One region of the Priestia sp. SIMBA_032 genome, then DNA from elsewhere that is predicted to be linked to it. Evidence: riboswitches for the same ligand, from Rfam matches in the RefSeq annotation. Region 1 holds a riboswitch; each other region holds the start of a gene.

Evidence for each region. Region 1 has a riboswitch for thiamine pyrophosphate ahead of SB717_RS04670 (acetylornithine deacetylase). Riboswitches for the same ligand answer to the same signal wherever they lie in the genome.
Region 2: linked by a shared signal. The riboswitch ahead of thiT (energy-coupled thiamine transporter ThiT) and the one ahead of SB717_RS04670 (acetylornithine deacetylase) in region 1 are both predicted to bind thiamine pyrophosphate.
Region 3: linked by a shared signal. The riboswitch ahead of tenA (thiaminase II) and the one ahead of SB717_RS04670 (acetylornithine deacetylase) in region 1 are both predicted to bind thiamine pyrophosphate.
Region 4: linked by a shared signal. The riboswitch ahead of SB717_RS22685 (thiamine phosphate synthase) and the one ahead of SB717_RS04670 (acetylornithine deacetylase) in region 1 are both predicted to bind thiamine pyrophosphate.

Annotation. Positions count from the first base shown of each region.
Region 1 covers NZ_JAWRXD010000001.1:933,783-939,187, forward strand. Annotated here, with positions in the region: gene SB717_RS04655 (ABC transporter permease) at 1-180, opposite strand, end outside; gene SB717_RS04660 (ABC transporter ATP-binding protein) at 177-941, opposite strand; gene tenA (thiaminase II) at 934-1,605, opposite strand; gene SB717_RS04670 (acetylornithine deacetylase) at 1,611-2,888, opposite strand; TPP riboswitch at 3,003-3,105, opposite strand; gene SB717_RS04675 (MupG family TIM beta-alpha barrel fold protein) at 3,324-4,334, opposite strand; gene SB717_RS04680 (PTS transporter subunit EIIC) at 4,331-5,405, opposite strand, start outside.
Region 2 covers NZ_JAWRXD010000003.1:81,109-86,513, forward strand. Annotated here, with positions in the region: gene SB717_RS10570 (hypothetical protein) at 1-9, shown strand, start outside; gene SB717_RS10575 (amino acid permease) at 46-1,485, opposite strand; lysine riboswitch at 1,588-1,772, opposite strand; TPP riboswitch at 1,947-2,047, shown strand; gene thiT (energy-coupled thiamine transporter ThiT) at 2,080-2,685, shown strand; gene SB717_RS10585 (ethanolamine ammonia-lyase reactivating factor EutA) at 2,842-4,260, shown strand; gene SB717_RS10590 (ethanolamine ammonia-lyase subunit EutB) at 4,287-5,405, shown strand, end outside.
Region 3 covers NZ_JAWRXD010000003.1:482,551-487,955, forward strand. Annotated here, with positions in the region: gene SB717_RS12625 (cell wall hydrolase) at 1-472, shown strand, start outside; gene SB717_RS12630 (sodium-dependent transporter) at 503-1,837, opposite strand; gene SB717_RS12635 (hypothetical protein) at 2,014-2,196, opposite strand; gene SB717_RS12640 (tryptophan-rich sensory protein) at 2,498-3,244, opposite strand; TPP riboswitch at 3,471-3,569, shown strand; gene tenA (thiaminase II) at 3,666-4,355, shown strand; gene SB717_RS12650 (aldehyde dehydrogenase) at 4,383-5,405, opposite strand, start outside.
Region 4 covers NZ_JAWRXD010000009.1:61,075-66,479, forward strand. Annotated here, with positions in the region: gene SB717_RS22670 (thiazole synthase) at 1-512, opposite strand, end outside; gene thiS (sulfur carrier protein ThiS) at 518-721, opposite strand; gene thiO (glycine oxidase ThiO) at 718-1,845, opposite strand; gene SB717_RS22685 (thiamine phosphate synthase) at 1,829-2,452, opposite strand; TPP riboswitch at 2,575-2,676, opposite strand; gene SB717_RS22690 (hypothetical protein) at 2,823-3,038, opposite strand; gene crcB (fluoride efflux transporter CrcB) at 3,086-3,475, opposite strand; gene SB717_RS22700 (fluoride efflux transporter FluC) at 3,476-3,892, opposite strand; gene SB717_RS22705 (amino acid ABC transporter substrate-binding protein) at 4,216-5,037, shown strand; gene SB717_RS22710 (amino acid ABC transporter permease) at 5,021-5,405, shown strand, end outside.

The DNA of each region.
Region 1 (5,405 bases):
GACAATAGATAACGTAGCTGGTAAATGCTTAAACAATAAATCCATTCGCAGTTCCCAAAGCTTCGTTAAAATACCGCTGGGCGTTGGTAAAATAAACGGATAGTTTACAATGCGTGCTCCAATTTCCCAAGCAGCCAGCAAAATGACTACTAAAATCACTGAAGCCCCGTACTTTTTCATGTGTTCACCTTCGATCTTAGCTGTTCAATTAAATAATCTTTCAAGTCAAGCACTCGCTGTTGATTCAAATCTTTTTGCGTTCGAGGTCTGCTAAGCGGCACTTGAATCTCTTCAAGGTGACTTACCGGCTTGTCTGAGAAGATAAAAATACGATCTGATAAAAAAAGCGCTTCGTTGACGTCATGAGTGATAAATAAGATGCTATGTTTACGCTTTTGCCATTGTTCAAGCAGCCATTCCTGCATCGACAAACGCGTAATGGCATCAAGTGCACTAAAAGGCTCATCTAAAAGCAGCACGTTAGAACCGCTTAATACCGTCCGGAGAAAAGAAACGCGCTGCTTCATCCCTCCCGATAAATCACTTGGAAAACGGTTTTCATACCCTTTTAGGCCAAACTCTTCAAGCAGCTGAGACACTTGCCTATGAGCACTTGCTTTTGACACATTGTGAAGCTCGAGAGGCAGTGCTGCATTGTCGAGAATCGTGCGCCACGGAAGAAGTAAATCTTGCTGCGGCATGTAGCCTACTTTTCCTAGTCGCTTTTCATAAGACTGTCCGTTAATCACGATATCGCCTTCACTCTGCTGTTCAAGACCTGTAATGAGACGAAACAACGTACTTTTTCCAGATCCGCTCGCTCCAACGATACTGACAAACTCGCCGTCTTTCACGTCTAAGTTTAATGATTTTAAAATCGCTTGATCGCCGTTTTTGTACGTAAAACTGACGTTTTGAAAAGATAGCACAGACTTATTCATGAACTGGCCACATCGCTTCTTTATAAGCCATATCCCAGAACATATACTCAAAACGGGTCGTATTTAAGAAAATTTCTTCGAGCTTTTCTAACTCAGCTTCTGATTTATCTTCAGTAAGTGAGTCAAATAAGTTGATACACCACGTCGCCAGTTCTCCAAATTCTTCTGAGCTGTACATTTCAATCCACTCTCGATAAAACTCATTTTCAGCCCCAGGCTTTTCACTGAGTTCTTTTCCTATTTCCCAGTAGCTCCACATACAAGGCAAAAGAGCCGCCACTAATTCAGCTAATGTTCCGCTTTGACCAACGTGCAGCATATAGTGTGTGTATGCAAGCGTTGTAGGAGATGGCTGCGCTTTTTCTAATTCTTTTTCGCTGATTTCAAATTTCTTGGCATACTCACGGTGTAAACTCATTTCTTCATTTAACGTAGAATCTAAAAGCGCAGCAAATTTCCCCATCGTTTGAAGATCGGTAGCTTTCATAGCTCCAATTGCAAATAATTTGGCATAATCAATTAGATAAAGGTAATCTTGAATCATATAAAAGCGAAACTTCTCCTTTTCAAGCGTTCCGTCTCCCATTCCCTGTACGAAGGGATGATTATGATTTTGACGCCAAATAGGCTGCAGCTTTTCGTATAATCGTTCACTAAATTTCATGATGATCACTCCTTATGCGTATGCAGCCACGTATAAATGAACTGCACCATCACTTTTGTATATTGAATAAGCTGATTCATATCTAATTGTTCGTTCACAGCATGTGCATTTGCTAAATTTCCCGGGCCGTAAATAGCTGCCGGAATTCCCGCATCAGCTAGCCATCCCCCGTCTGTTACGCTAGTTGACACATCAATTGGAGGCTTTTTCCCTTCCATTTGTTCATGAGTATGTGCAAGCAGCTGTACTCCTGCATGATTTTCATCAATTTCTAATGACGGGAAGATTTCTCCTCTGTCTTCAATCATCGATGTGCCTCCCCATTCAAAGGTTGGCAGGTTATCTTTTAACCATGGATCTGCTTTTGCAATAGCTATAATATATTCTTCCACTTCTTTTGATACTTGGTCGTACGACTCATTTGGATAATAGTGAACGGTGATCCACAGCCTGCATTCATCTGCAACAAACGCAGCATGTCTTCCACCTTCGATTACTGCTGGATTAATCGTATTTGTACCTGGCAAAAATCCTGGATAGCTCTTTGTAACAGCCCAGTGACGCTCCAATTCTTGCAGCCCTCCGATCACTTTTGCCATCTTTTCAATAGCGCTTGCGGCTAAGAGTCCTCCTCCAGCATGAATCATACTTCGGCGTGTACCGTCATGATAGGTTTTACTGCTTTTTATCGTAATCCATCCCGTGATCACTCCGCCTTGACCTTGAATATGTAAATCACTTGTATCCGCTACGAGCGCAAAATCAGCTGTATACCCTTTCTGACAGCATTGCAGCGTACCTGCCTCTCCTACTTCTTCTCCTACAACGGATTCAAAAATCAAGTCTCCCGGCAGCTCAATTCCTGCTTCTGTTAGAAGCTGAACTGCAAATAATGCCCCTGCCAAGCCGCCTTTCATATCAGCAACTCCGCGTCCGATGATTTTATTGTCTTTCACGACAGCTTCAAACGGGTCTGTCTCCCACTCTTCATTTTCTTGTACCTCAGCTACATCCATATGCCCGTTAATAATCAAGCTTTGATAGTCAGCTGATTTTTGTCCTTTTAATGTGCCCACTACAATAGGATCGTTGGAATATAAGTCCCACATATCGATGGAAAAACCGCAGTTTTTAAGAAAATCCGCTACGTACAGCTGCGCTTCATGAGAATTTCGTGCAGGAGGCGCTGGCGTTTTATATGAAACAAGTTTTTTTAATAACTGGATTAGCTCCCCTTTGCGCTCCTCTACCTGTTTGACAAGCAAATCAATTGTTTCTTCCATGTATGACACCTTCCTTTACGCATAAAAAAACACTTCTTTCGCAGGAAAGAAGTGTTTTTGTTTATATACAAAAAATTATTATAACGAGTTCGTAAGGAAATACCATACAAAACATCCATTACAATACCTCTTTCCTACGCTAGTATTACCTAGTTCAGGTTATAAGGGTTAAGACTTCTCGTCTCTCTCAGCTTCGAAAGCACCCCTAGTGGTGTTGTATCTCTATAAGATTATCTATTATTATATGTTTACCTGTAATAGTTTTATCATAGTAAAGCGTTTTATTCAATAGAAAGGTTCATGATTCAGCAATGAAAATAGTTTCCTTTTTAGTAAAATAAAGAGCACACACCTTTTTCAAGCAGTGTGTGCTCTTTACTTTCATAAACTTACTAGTTAGCTATCGGCTTTTTTAAAAATACACCGTTTTTCCATTTAGACAGTAATAAGCTCAAGTTTTTGTCCCGGTCTCACTAATGAAAGCAGCTCATGATCTTCCTCTATCACATACCCAATCACGTTGACATTAGCATTTGCAGGCAAATTGGTTTTAGCTATTTGAACCTCTCCTCTGTAACGCCCGTAGCCATCATTGTCCATTGTAATTGCTCCGATTCTGCGTTCTACTGTATGAAATGGCGGCACTGGCTTTACAGATCGAGTATCAACCAAACGCAGAACGTCTCTTGATACATCCGGACGCACGCTGTACGTTCCATCTATATGAGGTGAACGAATGCGTAGCGGAATAATGCGATTTTCTTGATATTGAACTAAACGCTTTAATAAACTTGATGCGGCGTATGGATCTCCAATATAAACCTCTGTTACTCCGCATTCGTATAAATCTACTGCAGAGGTAAAAGGACATTTATTACGGTCTTTTTCTCTAGTAGGAAGACCTTGATAAATAGGGCCTCTTTTTTTGCCTTCTCCCGGAATATAAGCGCAGACTGGAATACGAAGTTCATTAAATAAATCTGTCTGCTGTTGAAAAAATGTTTCTTCAAGCCCTGTTTCAGGCCGCGGATAAAAATTATGCCATGCAAGCAGCTGATGATGATGAAGACCAGCATATAAGAGTGCTTCAACTTCTTGTTTGGATATCGTACTTGCATTAACAGCAATATAAAATTCATTCGCAAGCGAAAGAGTTTCTTCTGCGCTAAAGCCATCGTCTAGTCTAATACCAGATACGCCAAGTGAAGATAGAGTCATAAGGCTTTCAATACCTAAATGAACCGGCGTATGCTTGGATACGTCTGCATACACGCTTATTCGACAATCTCTAGCCACATGAAGCAATTCTTTTGCCCGTTCAGCCAAATTTCCTTTTTCTTCTGGAATGTGAAGCGAAGTAAATGCACGTGTGACGCCGCACTCGCTTGCTTCTATTAATCTTTTTTTGGCATCACTATCATTTAAATAAAACGAAATGCCAATCATTCAAACTCCCCCGCCATTTCATCGTTAAATCCAAAGAAATAGGTACAAACAAAGCCTGCTGCGTAAGCAATAACTAATCCCAGTAAATAAAGAAGAATTTGATGCGCATGAACTAAAAACGTAAGCGGCAAACCTGATACTCCCACTGCTACAGTTGCAATATGGAAGTGCGCCTGAAACGCTCCGCCGATTCCAGCTCCAAGACAAGCGGTTAAGAATGGACGCCCTAAAGGAAGTGTGACTCCAAAAATAAGCGGTTCTCCGATTCCGAGCAGCCCTGAAGGAAGTGCACCTCCAATTGCTCGCTTTAAACGTTTTTTCTTTGTTTTGATATAAATAGCAAAAGCTGCACCGACCTGACCGGCTCCGCCCATGGCTAGTATAGGAAGAAGCGGATCATCTCCAATTGAATTGATAAGCTCTAAATGAACAGGAGTAAGACCTTGATGCAGTCCCGTAATGACGAGAGGCAAGAACGTTGCCCCTAACACAAAGCCTGCTACAACTCCTCCAACCTCTAAAACTCCTAAAAGACCTTTTGTGATTCCATCGGAAATCAAGCCTCCGATTGGCATGAATACTACATACGTAATAATTCCGGTAATTAACACCGTAACGGTTGGTGTAATAATGATATCCAATGACTGAGGGACAAATTTACGCACTCGTTTTTCCACTACGGCCATAAAGATTGCTGCAAGCAACACGCCAATTAAGCCACCCCGTCCCGGCAAAAGGGCTTCACCAAAAAGTTTAATATCAGCTACAGCAGGATTAATGACTAAAATACCCGCTAAGCCTCCTAGAGCTGGTGAACCACCAAATTCTTTTGCAGCATTGATACCTACTAAAATACCAAGATAAGCAAATAAGCCGCTTCCGATAACCGTTAAAAGAATAGCAATCTGTGAATCCGCCGGAAGCCACTTCGCTTGAACCGCTGCTTTTGTTACTCCGGTGATAAGTCCAGATGCTACAAGAGCAGGTATCAACGGAATAAAAATGCTTGCAATTCGGCGAAGCAAGAGCTTAAACGGAGTTGCATTTTTTTCTTTCAGCTCCGATTTCCGC
Region 2 (5,405 bases), on a different contig from region 1:
CTCATATAAAAAAAGCTCTCTATTCAAAAGAATAGAGAGCTTTTTTTATTCGTATTTTTTCACTGTTACTTGACATTCTTTTAACGAGATAAGCTTCGACTTTTTCGTCCATTTGTATCCTAACCAAACAATTAAGAATAAAGGCAGTCCGATATAAGAAACAAGTACACCGTACCAGTCAATCGAGTCACCCATAAACGCCGAATAGTTTTGGCCTAAAATAACAACGGCACATAAAATAAAGGCAAAGATAGGGCCAAATGGGAAAAGTTTTGCATGATATGGAAGTTCACTCAAATCATGACCTTGAGCAACAAATGCTCTTCTAAAACGATAGTGGCTGATCGCAATTCCTAACCAAGCAATAAAACCAGACATACCAGAAGCGTTAAGTAACCATGTGTATACCGCACCATCTCCAAAAAATGAAGCACCAAATGCAAGTGTACCGACAAGTGCCGTTGCGATTAAAGCATTAACCGGAACGCCTCGTTTATTCACTTTTGCTAAGAACCTCGGTGCTTTTCCATCTTTCGCTAAGTTCCACAACATACGTGTAGAAGCATACATACCTGAGTTACCAGCAGATAAAACAGCTGTTAAAATAACGGCATTGATAGCTGATGCAGCAAACGCTAGACCCGCTCGTTCGAATATTAAAGTAAACGGACTTACTCGCACATCATCACTTGCTAAGGAATCCGCTGTGTATGGAATAAGCATCCCGATAACAAAAATAGCTAAAATATAAAATAACAAGATGCGCCAGAAGACTTGTTTAACTGCGCGAGGAACCGTTTTTTCCGGATCTTCACTTTCTCCAGCTGCGACTCCAAGCAACTCTGTTCCTTGGAATGAAAAACCAGCAGCCATAAAAATACCTAATACCGTAAAGAATCCACCGTGAATAGGTCCATCACCAAGCGTGAAGTTTTTAAAACCCGGTGCTTCATTGTTAAAGATACCAAAAATCATCATAATACCAATAACTAAAAAGATAATAACCGTTATTACTTTAATTAACGAAAACCAAAATTCCGATTCACCAAATCCTTTTACAGAAAGGTAATTAAGCCCAAACATAATTAATAAAAAGAGGGCACTCCATAAAATAGAGGAAGAGTTTGGGAACCAAAATTTCATAATAAGGGCTCCAGCGGATAATTCAGCTGCAATCGTAATAGCCCAGTTGTACCAATAGTTCCAGCCGAGAGCGAAACCAAAGGATGGATCTACAAACCGAGACGCATACGTACTAAACGAACCGGCTTCAGGCATATAAGCTGCGAGCTCCGCCAGGCTGGTCATCAAAAAGTAAACCATGACGCCAATGATCGCGTAAGCTAAAAGCGCTCCCCCAGGTCCTGCTGTGTGAATTGCTCCACCACTTGCTAGGAATAAACCGGTTCCGATGGCTCCTCCTAATGAAATCATCGTTAAGTGGCGAGATTTCAACCCACGTTTTAATTCTTGCTGCTCTTGCATAGATAAATACTCCTTTCGAATGTACGGAAAGAGACGGGATAACATAAAAAAAGCCCGCAGTATATGTGCGCGCTTTTAAATCTGAAAACCGCGTCAACCTTCCGTGAAGATAGCTCTTCACATCATTCGCATGATGTGACAGTTCTGTTCCTGTTCGGAGACAGCCCCAGCTTAAATCAACCGAGAAGTGATTTAAACTTCGGCAATTTTTCCTTTCAAGCAACATCCTCAATGTTCTCTGCATTTCCGTTACTTTACTATTAAAAACTGCGACCTCTACCTCATCGATTAGGATGAGGGTTTTTTATATTCAATTGACATAAAAGAAGTATATCAAATACTAAAACGATTGTCATTATAAAAAATAGATTCAGAAAATAGAAACATCTTTGAAATCTCTCGAATCTATTTTGTGACATATGGTATAATAAATAGTGTCTTCATAATACATAAATATCCGAACGTACCACAGGGGGAGCCGCCGTGCTGAGAGTGAACAAATTGTTCAGACCCTTCGAACCTGTTAGTTAACGCTAGCGTAGGAATGTGGGAATAGTAGCATATATTTGCTTACTCCTGTGTAAACCGTTTGATATGAATGATTCAAAAACAGGAGTGAGAAACGTGAATAAGGCATTACCTTTACAGGCTAAAATTGAAATAGCTATTTTTGCAGCATTAGCACTTTTACTTGATCTTTTGCCTTCCATTAAGATTGCAACGGCTGTGAGTATTTCGTTCTCCATGGTGCCCATTTTTATTATGTGCTTTCGCTGGGGAGTAAAAGGCGGAGCTCTATCTGGTCTATTATGGGGGCTTTTGCAGTTAGCAACAGGGACGGCTTATATTTTAACAGCACTGCAAACGTTTATTGAATATATTGTGGCTTTTGCTTTTATAGGTTTTGGAGGTGTTTTTTCACAATCTATCAAAACAAATTTAGCTAACAATAACAGATCAAAAGCTTTTGTTTTAATTGTTCTATCCCTTATTATCGGCAGCTTCGCACGTTATTTCTGGCACTTTATTGCTGGTATTATTTTTTGGGGATCATATGCGCCAAAGGGAATGTCCGCTCTGTGGTATTCTTTTTCAATGAACGGAATTTCAATGGTAGGGTCATTAATAGCCTGCTTAATCATTCTTTCACTATTAATTCCATCGGCATCAAGAATGATTGTAACTAAATCACACTCATAATAAAAAAGACTAAATCTACCAAGGTTTAGTCTTTTTTGTCATTTGTCACCTTTGTTTACACAAAAGCATGTCAGGTTTGATAACATAGTTAGTGAAATATTCAAAAAAATGTTTTATGATAATCACCATATTCAAACGAGATAAGGGATTGATCGTATGCTACAGAAATGGATGATGAGCATAGGGTTAGATATTGGAACAAGCACAACAAAACTGATTGTAAGCAAGCTGTTAATAGCAAATCAACAAAATCAGTTTACGCTGCCAGGCTGTCAAATTATTGATCGTCGCGTAACGTATGCAAGTTCCATCTATACAACACCTATGGTAAACGAGGTTGAAATCGATGTCCGAAGGTTAATGCTATTACTAGAAAAAGAATACAAAAAAGCAGGGATCTCCTTAGATCAAGTGGAGGCAGGCGCTGTGATCATTACAGGAGAAACGGCTCGGAAGCAAAATGCAGAGAGTATCGTTCATTATCTAGCTGAACACGCTGGGAACTTTGTTGTTGCAACAGCTGGTGCTGACTTAGAAGGAATGTTAGCAGCAAAAGGATCGGGAGCAATCGAACGCTCTCTTGAAACAAATCAAGTGATTGCCAATGTCGATGTAGGGGGAGGCACCGCTAACATCGCTTTATGTCAAAATGGCAAAGTGATAGAGACATTCACATTGCATGTAGGCGGAAGATTAATTCGTCTGAATTCAGATGGTCTTGTTACCTACGTTTCGTCTTATTTAACTGAATTTTTAAAAAATAATTCTTTGATGCTGTATGAAGGTGAAAAAGCAACATTTGAAAAACTCTCTTCTATCTGTCAATTGCTAGCTGAAGAAACCGTGAATTATGTAAGAGCACTGACTCAAACCTCTTCGCTGCTCGTTTCTCTTCATATAAGATCTTCTATCCAACCGGAAACAATCATGGTTTCAGGAGGAATAGGAGCAATGATGAAGAAACATAAGCCAAAAACAGTGAAGGAAGTGGCCATACACAGAGATATCGGTCCGCTGCTAGCGTATCACTTTCAATCCATACAGGTATCTCAAGCCGCTGAAACAACGCGCGCTACTGTCATTGGAGCCGGCATGCAAAATACAGAAGTTAGCGGGTCAACCGTATACATTGGGTCTAAACGGCTGCCGCTGAAAAATATTCCGATCATAGAAATACCCGTACAGCAAGAGGATGAGTGGAATCCGCAGCTGTTTCAAGAAAGAGCTCGAACGGCATGTATGCAGGCTTCAACTGTTTTCAGTGCAGAAGATCCTCCCGCTGCTATTGCTTTATCTCATTTTCCTTACTGCAGCTATAAGATGCTTCAAGAATTAGCAAAAGTAATAAGCGCTGAATTCATTGCTTGTTTTAAGGGAGCTAAGTGCCTCGTTGTTTTATGCGAGCAAGATATTGCAAAAGCTTTAGGACAAGCACTAGCCAAACAGAAGAAAGAATTAGAAATTATTTGTTTAGATCAAATTGATTTTACCCACGGAGATTATATCGATCTAGGGTTACCCGTAGCTGGAGAGGCAATCTCTGTTTCGGTTAAAACGCTCGCTTTTTCATCATAATCCACTGAACATACAAGGAGGAAAAGATGTTTAAAACTACCCGATTGTTAGGAGAAACATTTTCATTTTATAGCTTAAAAGAAATCATGGCCAAAGCAAACGAAGAGCGTTCTGGAGATCAGCTAGCGGGAGTTAGCGCTGAGTCAATGAAAGAACGAATGGCAGCCAAACAAGTTCTAGCTGGTATCACACTTGCTGATATTCGAAATTATCCACTGCTAAGTCCAGATGAAGACAATGTCTCAGCGTTAATCGAAAGTCAAATTGATTCATCGGTTTACGACATTATAAAAAATTGGACAGTAGGGGAGTTAAGAGAATACATCTTATCTGATGAGCATACCAGAGAAGACCTTCTTGCGCTTAGCAAAGGGTTAAGTAGCGAAATGATTGCGGCAGCTACTAAAATTATGTCCAATTTAGATTTAATTCAAGGAGCAGCAAAAATAGAAGTGCAAACCACTTGTCAAACGACTATCGGCCAAAAAGGCGTATTGGCTTCAAGAGCCCAGCCTAATCATCCTTCAGATAACTTAAAAGGAATGAGAGCATCTCTCTACGAAGCGTTAAGCTATGGAATTGGGGATGCGGTTATTGGAATTAACCCCGTTATTGACACAACGGATAATATCTACGCGCTTTTAAATGAAACAAAAAATATAATCAATGAATGGTCCATCCCTACTCAAAACTGTGTGTTATCACACGTAACGAGTCAGATGAGAGCAATCGAAAAAGGAGCATCTGCTGACTTGATTTTTCAAAGTTTAGCAGGAACAGAAGCCGGTAATGATTCATTTGGGATTTCACCCTCTATGCTCGATGAAGCAACAGCGTTAATTCATGAAAAAGGGACGGCAAAAGGTCCAAACCGCTGGTATTTTGAAACAGGACAAGGTTCTGAACTGTCAGCAGAAGCTCACTATAATATTGATCAAGTAACGCTCGAAGCTAGATGCTACGGCTTAGCTCGCCACTACAAGCCTTTCTTAGTTAACACGGTTGTTGGATTTATTGGACCTGAATATTTATATAACAGCAAACAAGTCCTGCGAGCTGGGCTAGAAGATCACTTTATGGGCAAAATGCACGGCTTGCCTATGGGAGTAGACGTATGTTACACCAACCACATGGATGCTGATCAA
Region 3 (5,405 bases), on a different contig from region 1:
GACTCTTTACAAGATTGGCGCTGAATACGGCGTTACGGTTAAACAGTTAAAAGAAGCGAATCACAAATCTACCGACTCTATTAATGCAAATGAAACATTAACAATCCCTAACTCTATTAGCGAAAGCGATAAAGAATTGTTAGCTCGCCTTGTACAAGCTGAAGCAAAAGGCGAACCTTACGCTGGCAAAGTGGCTGTAGCAACAGTCGTTTTAAACCGCGTGGATAGCGATTCTTTCCCAAACTCTATTCATGATGTCATTTATCAGGGCACACAGTTTACACCTGTACAAAACGGTGAAATTAATAAAGCAGCGGATGCCGAAGCAAAAAAAGCTGTAAATGAAGCACTAGCGTTTAGGGGGCAAGGAAAAGGTTCGTTATTCTTCTTTAATCCAGATAAAACAAGCGACCAATGGCTTCGTCAAAAACAGGTTACGATTACAATCGGAAATCACGTTTTTGCAAAATAAACAAAAAAAGCACTCAGATGAGTGCTTTTTTTAATATGCAACAAGTAAGCTTAATAGAACAGCTATAATAATAATAGGCAATACGTATTTAACTAGAAAGAACCATGCGTTAAATAATTTAGCACCTTTTGTACTTCCTGAAATAAACTCTTCATACACGGCTTCTTTTTTCATTTTAAATGTCACAAAAATTGCAATGGCTAAACTTCCAAGAGGCAGCATTAAGTTGCTCACAAAAAAGTCAGCTACGTCAAATATACTTCTGCCAAAAAGTGAGACGTGTTTTAGCACACCAAACGAAAGCGCTGATGGAATACCTACTACAAACACAAGAATCCCTGATAAAGAAGCGTAGCGAGTTCGTTTTGTCTGATCATCTTTGGTTAAAGCAGCTACGATAATTTCCAGCAGTGAAAAAGCAGACGTAAGCGTAGCAAATAGAAATAAAATTAAAAACAGTGCTAAAAAGACGGTACCAAACGGCATTTTCTGAAATACTGTTGGCAAGACCACAAACAAAAGTCCAGGTCCTTCAGTTGGCTTTAATCCAAACGAAAAAACGGCTGGAAAAATAGCCAAGCCCGCCAGTAGCGAAACAAACAAGTTCAAAATAGCAATGGTGCCCGCTGAACGCGTCAAGCTTACTTTTTTTCCTAAATAAGAGCTATATGTCACCATGCAGGATAATCCCACGCAAAGCGAGAAAAACGACTGACCGAGCGCATAGAGCACAGATGACCCTGTAATGGCTGAAAAATCGGGTTTTAAAAAGAACTTTACTCCGTCCATTGCCCCATCTAACGTTAAAGAACGCACCACGATAATGATAAAACAGATAAATAACAGCGGCATCATGTATTTATTAGCACGCTCTATTCCTTTCTGTACGCCTTTTGAAATAACAAACACTGTAATTAATAAAAACAGCGCCTGTGCACCTAATACTACATAAGGTTGGCTAATGACGGCATTGAACAACGGACCGTACTCTTTTCCGCTTAGCATACCGGTTACGCTCATAATCGTATATAAAATCACCCAGCCGCCAACGACGCTGTAAAAGGAAAGCAAAACGACACAGCTCAGTACTCCAAGCCTGCCAATCCATACCCAAGCGGATTTTGGAGCAATTGCCTTATAAGCACTAATCGCTTCTTTTCCCGTATGTCTTCCAATGATAAATTCTGCCAACAGAAGCGGCAATCCAATAAAAATCGTAAATAAAATAAACAACGCAAAAAATGCTCCACCGCCACTGGTTCCCGTTACGTATGGAAACTTCCATATCGCTCCTAGACCAATTGCTGCCCCAGCAGATGCTAAAATAAAACCGAGGCGTGAAGACCACTGATTTCCTTTACTCATATAATGTTACTCTCTCCTCTTCTAAACTCAAAACTCACCTGATTAGTACTGTACCATAAATGCAGAAGAAAATCATTCCCGTTTTACTTTTTTCTATAAAACGATATCTATATAGAATAGAAAAAATGAAGAAGCAGCTGCTTCTTCATTTTAAGTTTGATGTTTCTATTCAAAAATCATTCTCTGTACGATGATTCGTCTCCACGATAGGCTTCTTGATTTGATATTTCTTCAATATGCATATGCCCTTCCCTCTCTAAACGAAGAACTGTACGCTCTGCATCTTCATAGCTCTCGCATGTCACTTGTTTATATTCCATATCATCTTTATCTGTGTAAGCAACTAAATATGTTTCCATTTTAACTCCTCCTATATAACCTATATGTAACGTATTTTGCCTTTTTCGTTTATTTCTAAACATATAGGCTCCAAACATAATGCCTAGCATACTATAATAGCGGAACTTCAATTTAAAAAGTTGAATTTTTCATTATGCACCGATGCAACATGGAGGTTACGCTTATGACATTTATTTTATCATTCGTACCAATTGTTGTTCCTTTTGGTATTTTAATTAGCTTAATTGCTTTTACAGCTGCTTTTTTACAATCAAAAGAGCATCATAAGAAGCTCTAGCTTATAAAAGCTAGAGCTTCTTTTTAAAAACGTCTATAGCGTTTAACCAGCCCCACAATAATAGCAATTGCTATTAATACAACGGAAATGATGACAGTAATGACAATTAGCTGATTTCCACTTTGCTTCACTGCAATAGCAATATAAGCCCAAATAAAAACAAGCGGATAAACAGCGTCTCGGTTTTTTAATGTAAACATAATGCCTAGCGCAGCCCCTACCAGCAGCATAATAATCGTCCATGCTAACTCGTTTAGGCCAAGCAAGCGTTGTATTCCATTTGCTTGAAATACGACAAACACATTAACAATAGTTGCAACAGAAATCCATCCAAGATAAAGAGAAATCGGCAGACGCATAAACCATGTCGTCATCCGAGAATGCTGAATAACGGAATACACAATCATTAATGTACCTAAAATCAAGAGTATGACTAAAAGTGATAACTTATAGTAATCGTTTTGGAAAATAAAGATCCACGCACTATTTAACAAACAGTTTAGAAAAAACCAAATGCCGATACGTGCGTATATTTCCTTTTGATCTTCTCTTGCAAAAAATTGACGTATAACCCAAATAGTTAATAATAAATAAATAACGCCCCAGATAGCAAAGGCATAACCGGCTGGTGTAAACAACGTAGGAACTTGCGCAGAAGCTTCTCCCGTTGTTTTTCCTCCTATTGGAATGGCATTTGCTAAATAATTCACAAGTAGTGTAATAGCCAAGCATACTGCATTTAATACAGCATACAAACGAAATTTTGCCATTTTGTTCTCTCCTTTCTTCTATTTATATGGGAATATTCCGGAGACGAAAACGGCTCTTCCCTTCATTAATACCTCTTCTCCCCTAAAAATATGCATTTTTAAACAAAAATGATTAAAAATAGCTTCAAGAAGCTACCTCTTTAAGAGATAAAAACGGTTAGAGAACAATTTTCCGTAACGCTTTCTATTTTTCAGAATATATGGTAAGTTAAACATAGACTAATAGGAAGTCCACTAGGGGTGCCCACCGGCTGAGACAAGTTTTCTTGATCCCTTTGAACCTGATCTGGCTCATACCAGCGTAGGAAAGTGGCAATGTTCAGTTTTGTACTGTCCTTTGCCACTCCGTTTATAAAACGGAGTGTTTTTTATTTCCTTTATGTGCTTGTTTGTGACTTCCTCATATTAAAGGAGGATTTTGATGTCATTTTCATCTCAATTAAGACAAGAAGCAAACTATATTTACGAAGCTATTTTTAACCACCCTTTTATTAAAGGAATTGCTGAAGGAAACGTGCCAAAAGAAGCGCTTATTCACTACGTTTCTCAAGACTACGAATACTTAACAGCATTTGTCCGCATTTACGGCGCTGCTTTAACAAAATGCCGCACGCGTACCGAAATGGAAGCCTTTAATGCCGGCATTTCTACGGTTTTACATAGTGAAGTACACCCCCATAATAATTTTTGTGAAGTAGCAGGCGTACGCTACGAAGACCTCCACACTGAGGCTCTTTCACCAACGGCCAGCCACTACATTAACCATATGACAAGCGTTGCGCATACAGGCAGCTTAGCGGAAATCATTGCCGTGCTTCTTCCATGTCCATGGACGTACGTTGAAATTGGCCAGCGCATTACAGAACAAGTAAATCCATCTCCTTCTCATCCTTTTTATGAATGGATTCAGTTTTATAATAATGAAGAAATGAATAGCACAACACAATGGTTTTGTAACAAGCTTGATGAATTTGCCGAACAAGCGACTGAAGAAGAACGTAATCGTATGAAAGATCACTTCATCAAAAGCTGTGAACTGGAGTATTTATTTTGGGAAATGGCGTATACGCAGGAAAAATGGCCGCTTTCTCAGCTTTCACTTTCAAAATAACGAAAAAGCCTCCTATCAGGAGGCTTTTTATTTCAATAATTTTTTAATCATTTTCAAGTTTTGTTTCTCTGAAGGATAGCGGAATGAAAAATCAAACTTGGTTGTTTGAGCCAGCATGCTTTTAAAATGAGAAAATGTCTGAAAGCTGTCTTTTCCATGATATTGACCCGTACCGCTTTCTCCTACTCCGCCAAAGGGTAAATATGGCGTAGCGATATGCATAAGCGTATCATTTATACAGCCTCCTCCAAATGAAAGACGCTCCGTTATGACGTTTTGTACATCTTCATTTTCTGTAAACAAGTAAAGAGCGAGCGGCTTAGCTTTTTCTTGAACTTTATGAATAACTTCGTCTAGCGTTTCGTATTCAATCATAGGAAGAATCGGCCCAAAAATTTCTTCTTGCATAACATCTGATGTCCAGCTTACTTCACTTAATACCGTAGGTTCTATTGTAAGCGTGCTTTTATTGTACCCGCCTCCAACTGTAGCGTTTCCGTCTTTTAAAAACTCAACTAGCCGTGTAAAATGGCGCTCACTGACAATACGGCCGTAGCGGTCGCTTTCGAGCGGATTACTGCCATAAAATTGATAAATCGCTTCGCGAAGTTTCTCTACCAGCTGCGCTTTTACCTTTTTATGCACGAGCAAATAATCAGGAGCAACACACGTTTGGCCTGCATTCATTCCTTTACCAAACATAATTCGCTTCGCTGCAAGATCTAGGTTTGCATCTTCATGTACAATGCACGGACTTTTCCCTCCTAGCTCAAGCGTGACGGGAATAAGCTGCTTCCCTGCTTCTTGCATAATAATTTTCCCTACATTTACACTTCCCGTAAAAAAAATATAATCAAGCGGCTGTTTTAAAAGCAGGCTTGTGGTTTCTACAGCTCCTTCAATCACCGTCACAAATGCTGGATCAAAAGCCTCAGCTAGTAATTCTTGTATAACGCGAGATACGCTAGGCGTTAATTCAGAAGGCTTAATAATGGCCGTGTTCCCAGCGGCAATAGCTCCTACTAAAGGGGACAGCGCTAATTGAAACGG
Region 4 (5,405 bases), on a different contig from region 1:
ATAAAACGCATGTTCAACGGATTAATAATACCTTGACCTGAACCGATAGGCGAAGCTCCTGGCATAATGGCATGTACGCCTAACTCCTCTAAACGACGCGCAAGTAAAACATCATCTGATGTGTAAGGTAAAACGGTAAAGCCCTCTTTTAACAGTTCTTCACTAGCTTTTAATGTTTCAACTGGATCAGGAAGCAGCGTTTTATTACATCCAATCACTTCCACTTTTACCATGTCACAAAGTCCAGAAGCCTTTGCTAATTTAGCAATACGTACGGCCTCTTCTGCATTTTTTGCTCCAGCAGTGTTAGGTAAAAGAGTGAAACGCTTCACATCAAGTGCTTCTAATAAATTAGGCTGATTTTGATCAAAAATATCCATTCGTCTAACCGCAAATGTTAAAATTTCTGTTTCCGACTCTTCTACCGCTTGACGCTGAGTCGTAAAGTCCGGAAATTTGCCTGTTCCTAATAATAAACGTGAATTAAATGTATATTGTCCAATTTTTAACATACTCTTCATCCTCCTCCAACAAATGAAACAACTTCTAATGTATCTCCATCTTTTAAGCATGCATCGCTATGTTCTTCTTTTTGCAAAATGTTCTTGTTTAATTCAACAATTACAACTCGCTCATGCAGACTCTGAGCCTGCAGCAAGTGCTCGACCGTTTCAATTTCATCTCCGACAGTGACGGTCTTACCATTAATAATTAGATTCAATGAACTCCCTCCATTGCTCTCGTTAGCTGAAATGATGTAAAAAATGAATGATTCGGCTTTTCCCCTAACAAAGCATCAGCCATAACTTTTCCAGTTGCAGCACTTAATAAAATACCGTTTCGGTAGTGGCCAAACGCCATGTGTAGATTGGCTATTTCAGGATGCTCTCCTAAATAAGGCCAGCCATCATTTGTTTGTGGACGAAGACCAGCCCATGCTTTTTCAAATGTGGCTTCTTTAATAGCCGGCAGAAGCGCAGAAGCTTTATTTAGCAAAAATTGAATACCTTGTGCAGAAACGGTCTTAGTAAAATCGTGCTGTAGCTTAGTTGCCCCAATTACGATCCTTCCGCCAGTCTTAGGCACTAAGTAAAAACCTTCATCTAAAAAAATCGTTTTAGAAAGCAGCGGCTTATGACTTTGAAGAGCAATACACTCCCCTTTTACGGGAAACACGTGACCCAAATGTTCAGAAGAAATAAAGCGTTTAGCCCATGAGCCTGCTGCAATAACTACTTTTCCTCCATAAAAAGAGCCTTTGGACGTCTGTACACCTTTTACTGTTTCACTTTCCATAATAAGAGAATGAACGTCACAGTATTCGAATACATCTGCTCCGTGATACAAGGCTCCATGAGCAAGAGCTTGCGTTAACTTAGCCGGAGCTAGCTGGCCGTCTCCCGGTATTGTAATGGCTCCGTATATGTCTGGAGAGAGCCCGGGTTCTAACAAACGCGCTTCTTTTACATCGATCCATCTTACATGTTCATCCCACCGGTGGTGCTGAGCGGCTTTTTTCTTTAATACGTGTGCATCTTCTTCTGTTACAGCGACTTTTAATAAGCCTTTTTGAATGAGCTCTACGTCGATGGCCGTTTTTTCTTTTAGTTCCTTCACCAGCTCAGGAAACATGCTTCTGCTCTTAATAGCAAGGTCTAAAAGAGGACCTTCTTCATCAATTTCAGCTTGAGCACCTAGAATACCAGCGGCTGCACTTGAAGCTTCACAACCAATTTGATTACGCTCAAGAATAGCTACTGACGCTCCTTGTTTTGACAAATGATAAGCGATAGAAGAGCTGATTATACCTCCTCCGATTAACAGTACATCATAATGCTGCTTCATTTTCTCCACCTCCAGATGTCCATATATGAGAATATTGTTTAATCGCTTTGAGGGGATCTTGCGCAAGCATAACACCAGACATCACAGCTATACCGTGTGCTCCTGTTTGAAGTACCTCTTTGGCATTTACAGGTGTAATTCCTCCAATGGCAATAACCGGTATCTGCACAGCGTCTACTACTTCTTTTAGTGCTGCTACCCCTCGACTTTTTAATCCTTTTTTTGAATGTGTTGAATAAATATGTCCGTATAGAATGTAGTGAGCACCATCTTTTTCAGCTTCTAAAGCCTCTTCCACAGAGTGAACTGACTTTCCGACAATAAGAGAAGGAAATGCGTCTATAACAAACGAAACGTCTAAACTATGATAGGCAAGCTGTACGCCTTTTGCTTTTAAAGCATGCGCTACATCAACTCGGTCATTCACAATAATTTTAGAGCGACAAAATGGCAGGCTTTCTAGTAAACATTGAATCTGCTTTGCCGTTTTCTCTTTTTCTCTAATATGAATGGCACCCGCAAAAGGCGCGATAGCCGTTAAAATTTTTTGAAGCTCTTCGATTGACTGCTTATCTGTTGTAATGACATGAAATTTAGGAATATCCACATGATCGAAACCTTTCCATTCAGAGATAAAGAGAAATTTCAATCACTTCATCTTGTGCAGAGGGCTTTATTGCATACAAAAAACCACTCTACAACGTAGAGTGGTTAGCATGCATCGTTATGTAAACATGATCGCCACTTCCCTACGCTGGTCCAAACCAGATCAGGTTCAAAGGGTCCGAAATACATTCGTCTCAGCTTCAGAAAGCGCCCCTAGTGATTGCTATTTATTAATTTTGTTTTCGCACTTAAAATTATAACACAACTAGATGTAAATACAATATCTCTTTATACGCTTACGGCTCTCTTCCTTTTATAGATGTATCTTTCTAAGAGACCCGGCGCACCGCATTATTATGCTTTTTACATGGTTAGTAATCGGTATAGTCGTCAAATTCTTCTTTGTCTTTTTCCTTTTTCCGATCCCATATAAACAGCAGGAGTAACATAATAAAAGTTAGAATATAAAAACCGTAAAAAATAAATGCCGCCACAACATTTATAAATAAAAATAAAAAACCGATGATCTGACCTGCAACAGCTACAATCAACAAAATGTATTTCCAAACTTCTGCTTTTCTATCCATTCTCTACTTCTCCGTCTTTTTGTTTTTCCCTACTAGAAACGTTCTCTTTACTTAAATAAAAACGTTCCTGCCAGTAAACCGACTGTAAATAAACCAACTGTTCCAAATGCTGAAATCCCCACGTACGCCAACATTTTTCTATAAGATTTTTCTCGAATTAACTGCACGGTTTCCACACTAAACGTTGAAAAAGTGGTAAAGGCACCAAAAAACCCAATGCCAATCATTAAAAATATTGAATCATCATAAGCATGACTCGGAATCTTTCCATAATAACTACCGTAAAAAAGACCAAGCCCAAACGCACCGAGCAAGTTTACAAACAGCATTGATACTGGAAAAGGAGGGTTTGAAACTATTTTTGTAACTTTTAAACCCAAAAGATAACGGCATATTCCTCCAGCCGCCCCGCCAAGCGCCAAGCTCACTATGCTCATTTACTTCACCTCATGTACTTTCACTAAATTTTTCCCTGCCGCTTCACCGCATAGATAGCCTGCTAAAGCAAGAAGTATTCCACCTACTAAAGAGACAATGGCATAAATGGCTCCTCCAAATAAATGGTGCTGAGTGAGAGAAATGACGTCTCCTGCAAACGTTGAATACGTTGTAAAACCGCCGCACACGCCCACTCCTAGTCCAAGCTTTATCCATTCTTTTGGCTTTTTCCATGCAAAAAATCCTGTTAATAGGCCTAGTATGAAGCTTCCTAATAGGTTTTCAATTACCGTTCCTATTGGACAGCCCGTATATAATAAGGAAAGATTAAGCAAATAACGTGCATATGTACCAGCGATAGCACCAAAGGCAATTGAGATTAAGTTTATGGCTTTCATCATATCGCTCCGTTTCATAAATTCTTCTTTAAGTGTACCATAAGGAATTTATTTCTACCTTAACATTTAACTATATGTTTATTGCACCAAAAGTCATGAAAAAATGAAAGAGAAAATCGTCGCATGAAACTTCCTTTTTACTCCTCAAATATCCCTTAAAAATCCACTTAATCCAAATTTTAAAATCTTTCTGTATCCTTATGACAAACCGTGTATAGAAGGTATATTTCCCTTATTTTAAGTCACATTAATCGTATAAGTTTTTTTTGTTGACTTTTGCTGTGTTCTTGTTTAGTATCACAGAGTATCATTTCCTATCAGAATACTAGGGGGTTTAGAAAATGAAGAAATTTGTTGCACTTTTGTCGCTACTATTAGCTTTCACAGTTGTGCTTGCCGCATGCGGTTCTAGCTCAAAAAATGAAGCAAACAATGGAGACAATAAATCTTCACAAGAGGATTTATATAATAAAGTGAAAAAAGATGGCGTATTAACAATTGGAACTGAAGGTACATACCCTCCGTTCACTTTTCATGATGACAAACAAAAGCTAACTGGGTTTGATGTAGAATTGGCTCAAGAAGTAGCTAAACGTCTTGGCGTAAAAGCTGAGTTCAAAGAAACACAGTGGGATGGCATGTTTGCTGGATTAGATGCTAAACGATTTGACATGATTGCTAATGAAGTGGGTATTCGTGAAGATCGTCAAAAGAAATACGATTTCTCTGACCCATACATCCAGTCAGGCGCCGTGTTAATTGTTCGTAAAGACGAAAAAGATATCAAATCATTTAAAGATTTAAAAGGAAAAAAATCAGCGCAGTCATTAACAAGTAACTACAAAGACATGGCTCAATCTTACGGTGCAAACATTACGAGTGCCGAAGGTTTTGCTCAAGCAGTAGAACTAATAAGCGCAAACCGTGTTGATGCTACAATCAACGATAAATTATCGTTCCTTGACTATAAGAAAAAGCACCCTAACGCACCTATCAAAATCGCGGATGAAAAATCCGATGGTGCTGCAAGCGGCTTTATGTTTAGAAAAGACAGCGGTAAGTTAGTGGATAAAGTAAACAAAGCATTGAAAGATATGAAAAAAGACGGAACATACGCAAAAATTTCTAAGAAATGGTTTGGCGAAGATGTTTCTCCTAAATAATATTTTTCCTGATGGAGAGCGATTGAATCAATTGAGTTCAATCGCTCAATCATCTCTCTTACCAATGCTAAAGGGAGCTATTCAATATTCTATTCCACTAACATTAATCACGTTTGTACTCGGTATCATTTTAGCTGTCTTAACAGCCTTGGCTCGTTTATCATCTATAAAAGTTTTAAATATAATTGCGCGCATCTATGTATCGATTATTCGAGGTACACCGCTGCTTGTGCAATTATTTATTATTTTCTACGGCTTACCCAATTTAGATATAACAATTGACCCATTTATCTCTGCTATTATTGGATTTTCATTAAGTGTAGGTGCGTATGCATCTGAAATTATCCGAGCAGCGATTCAATCTATTC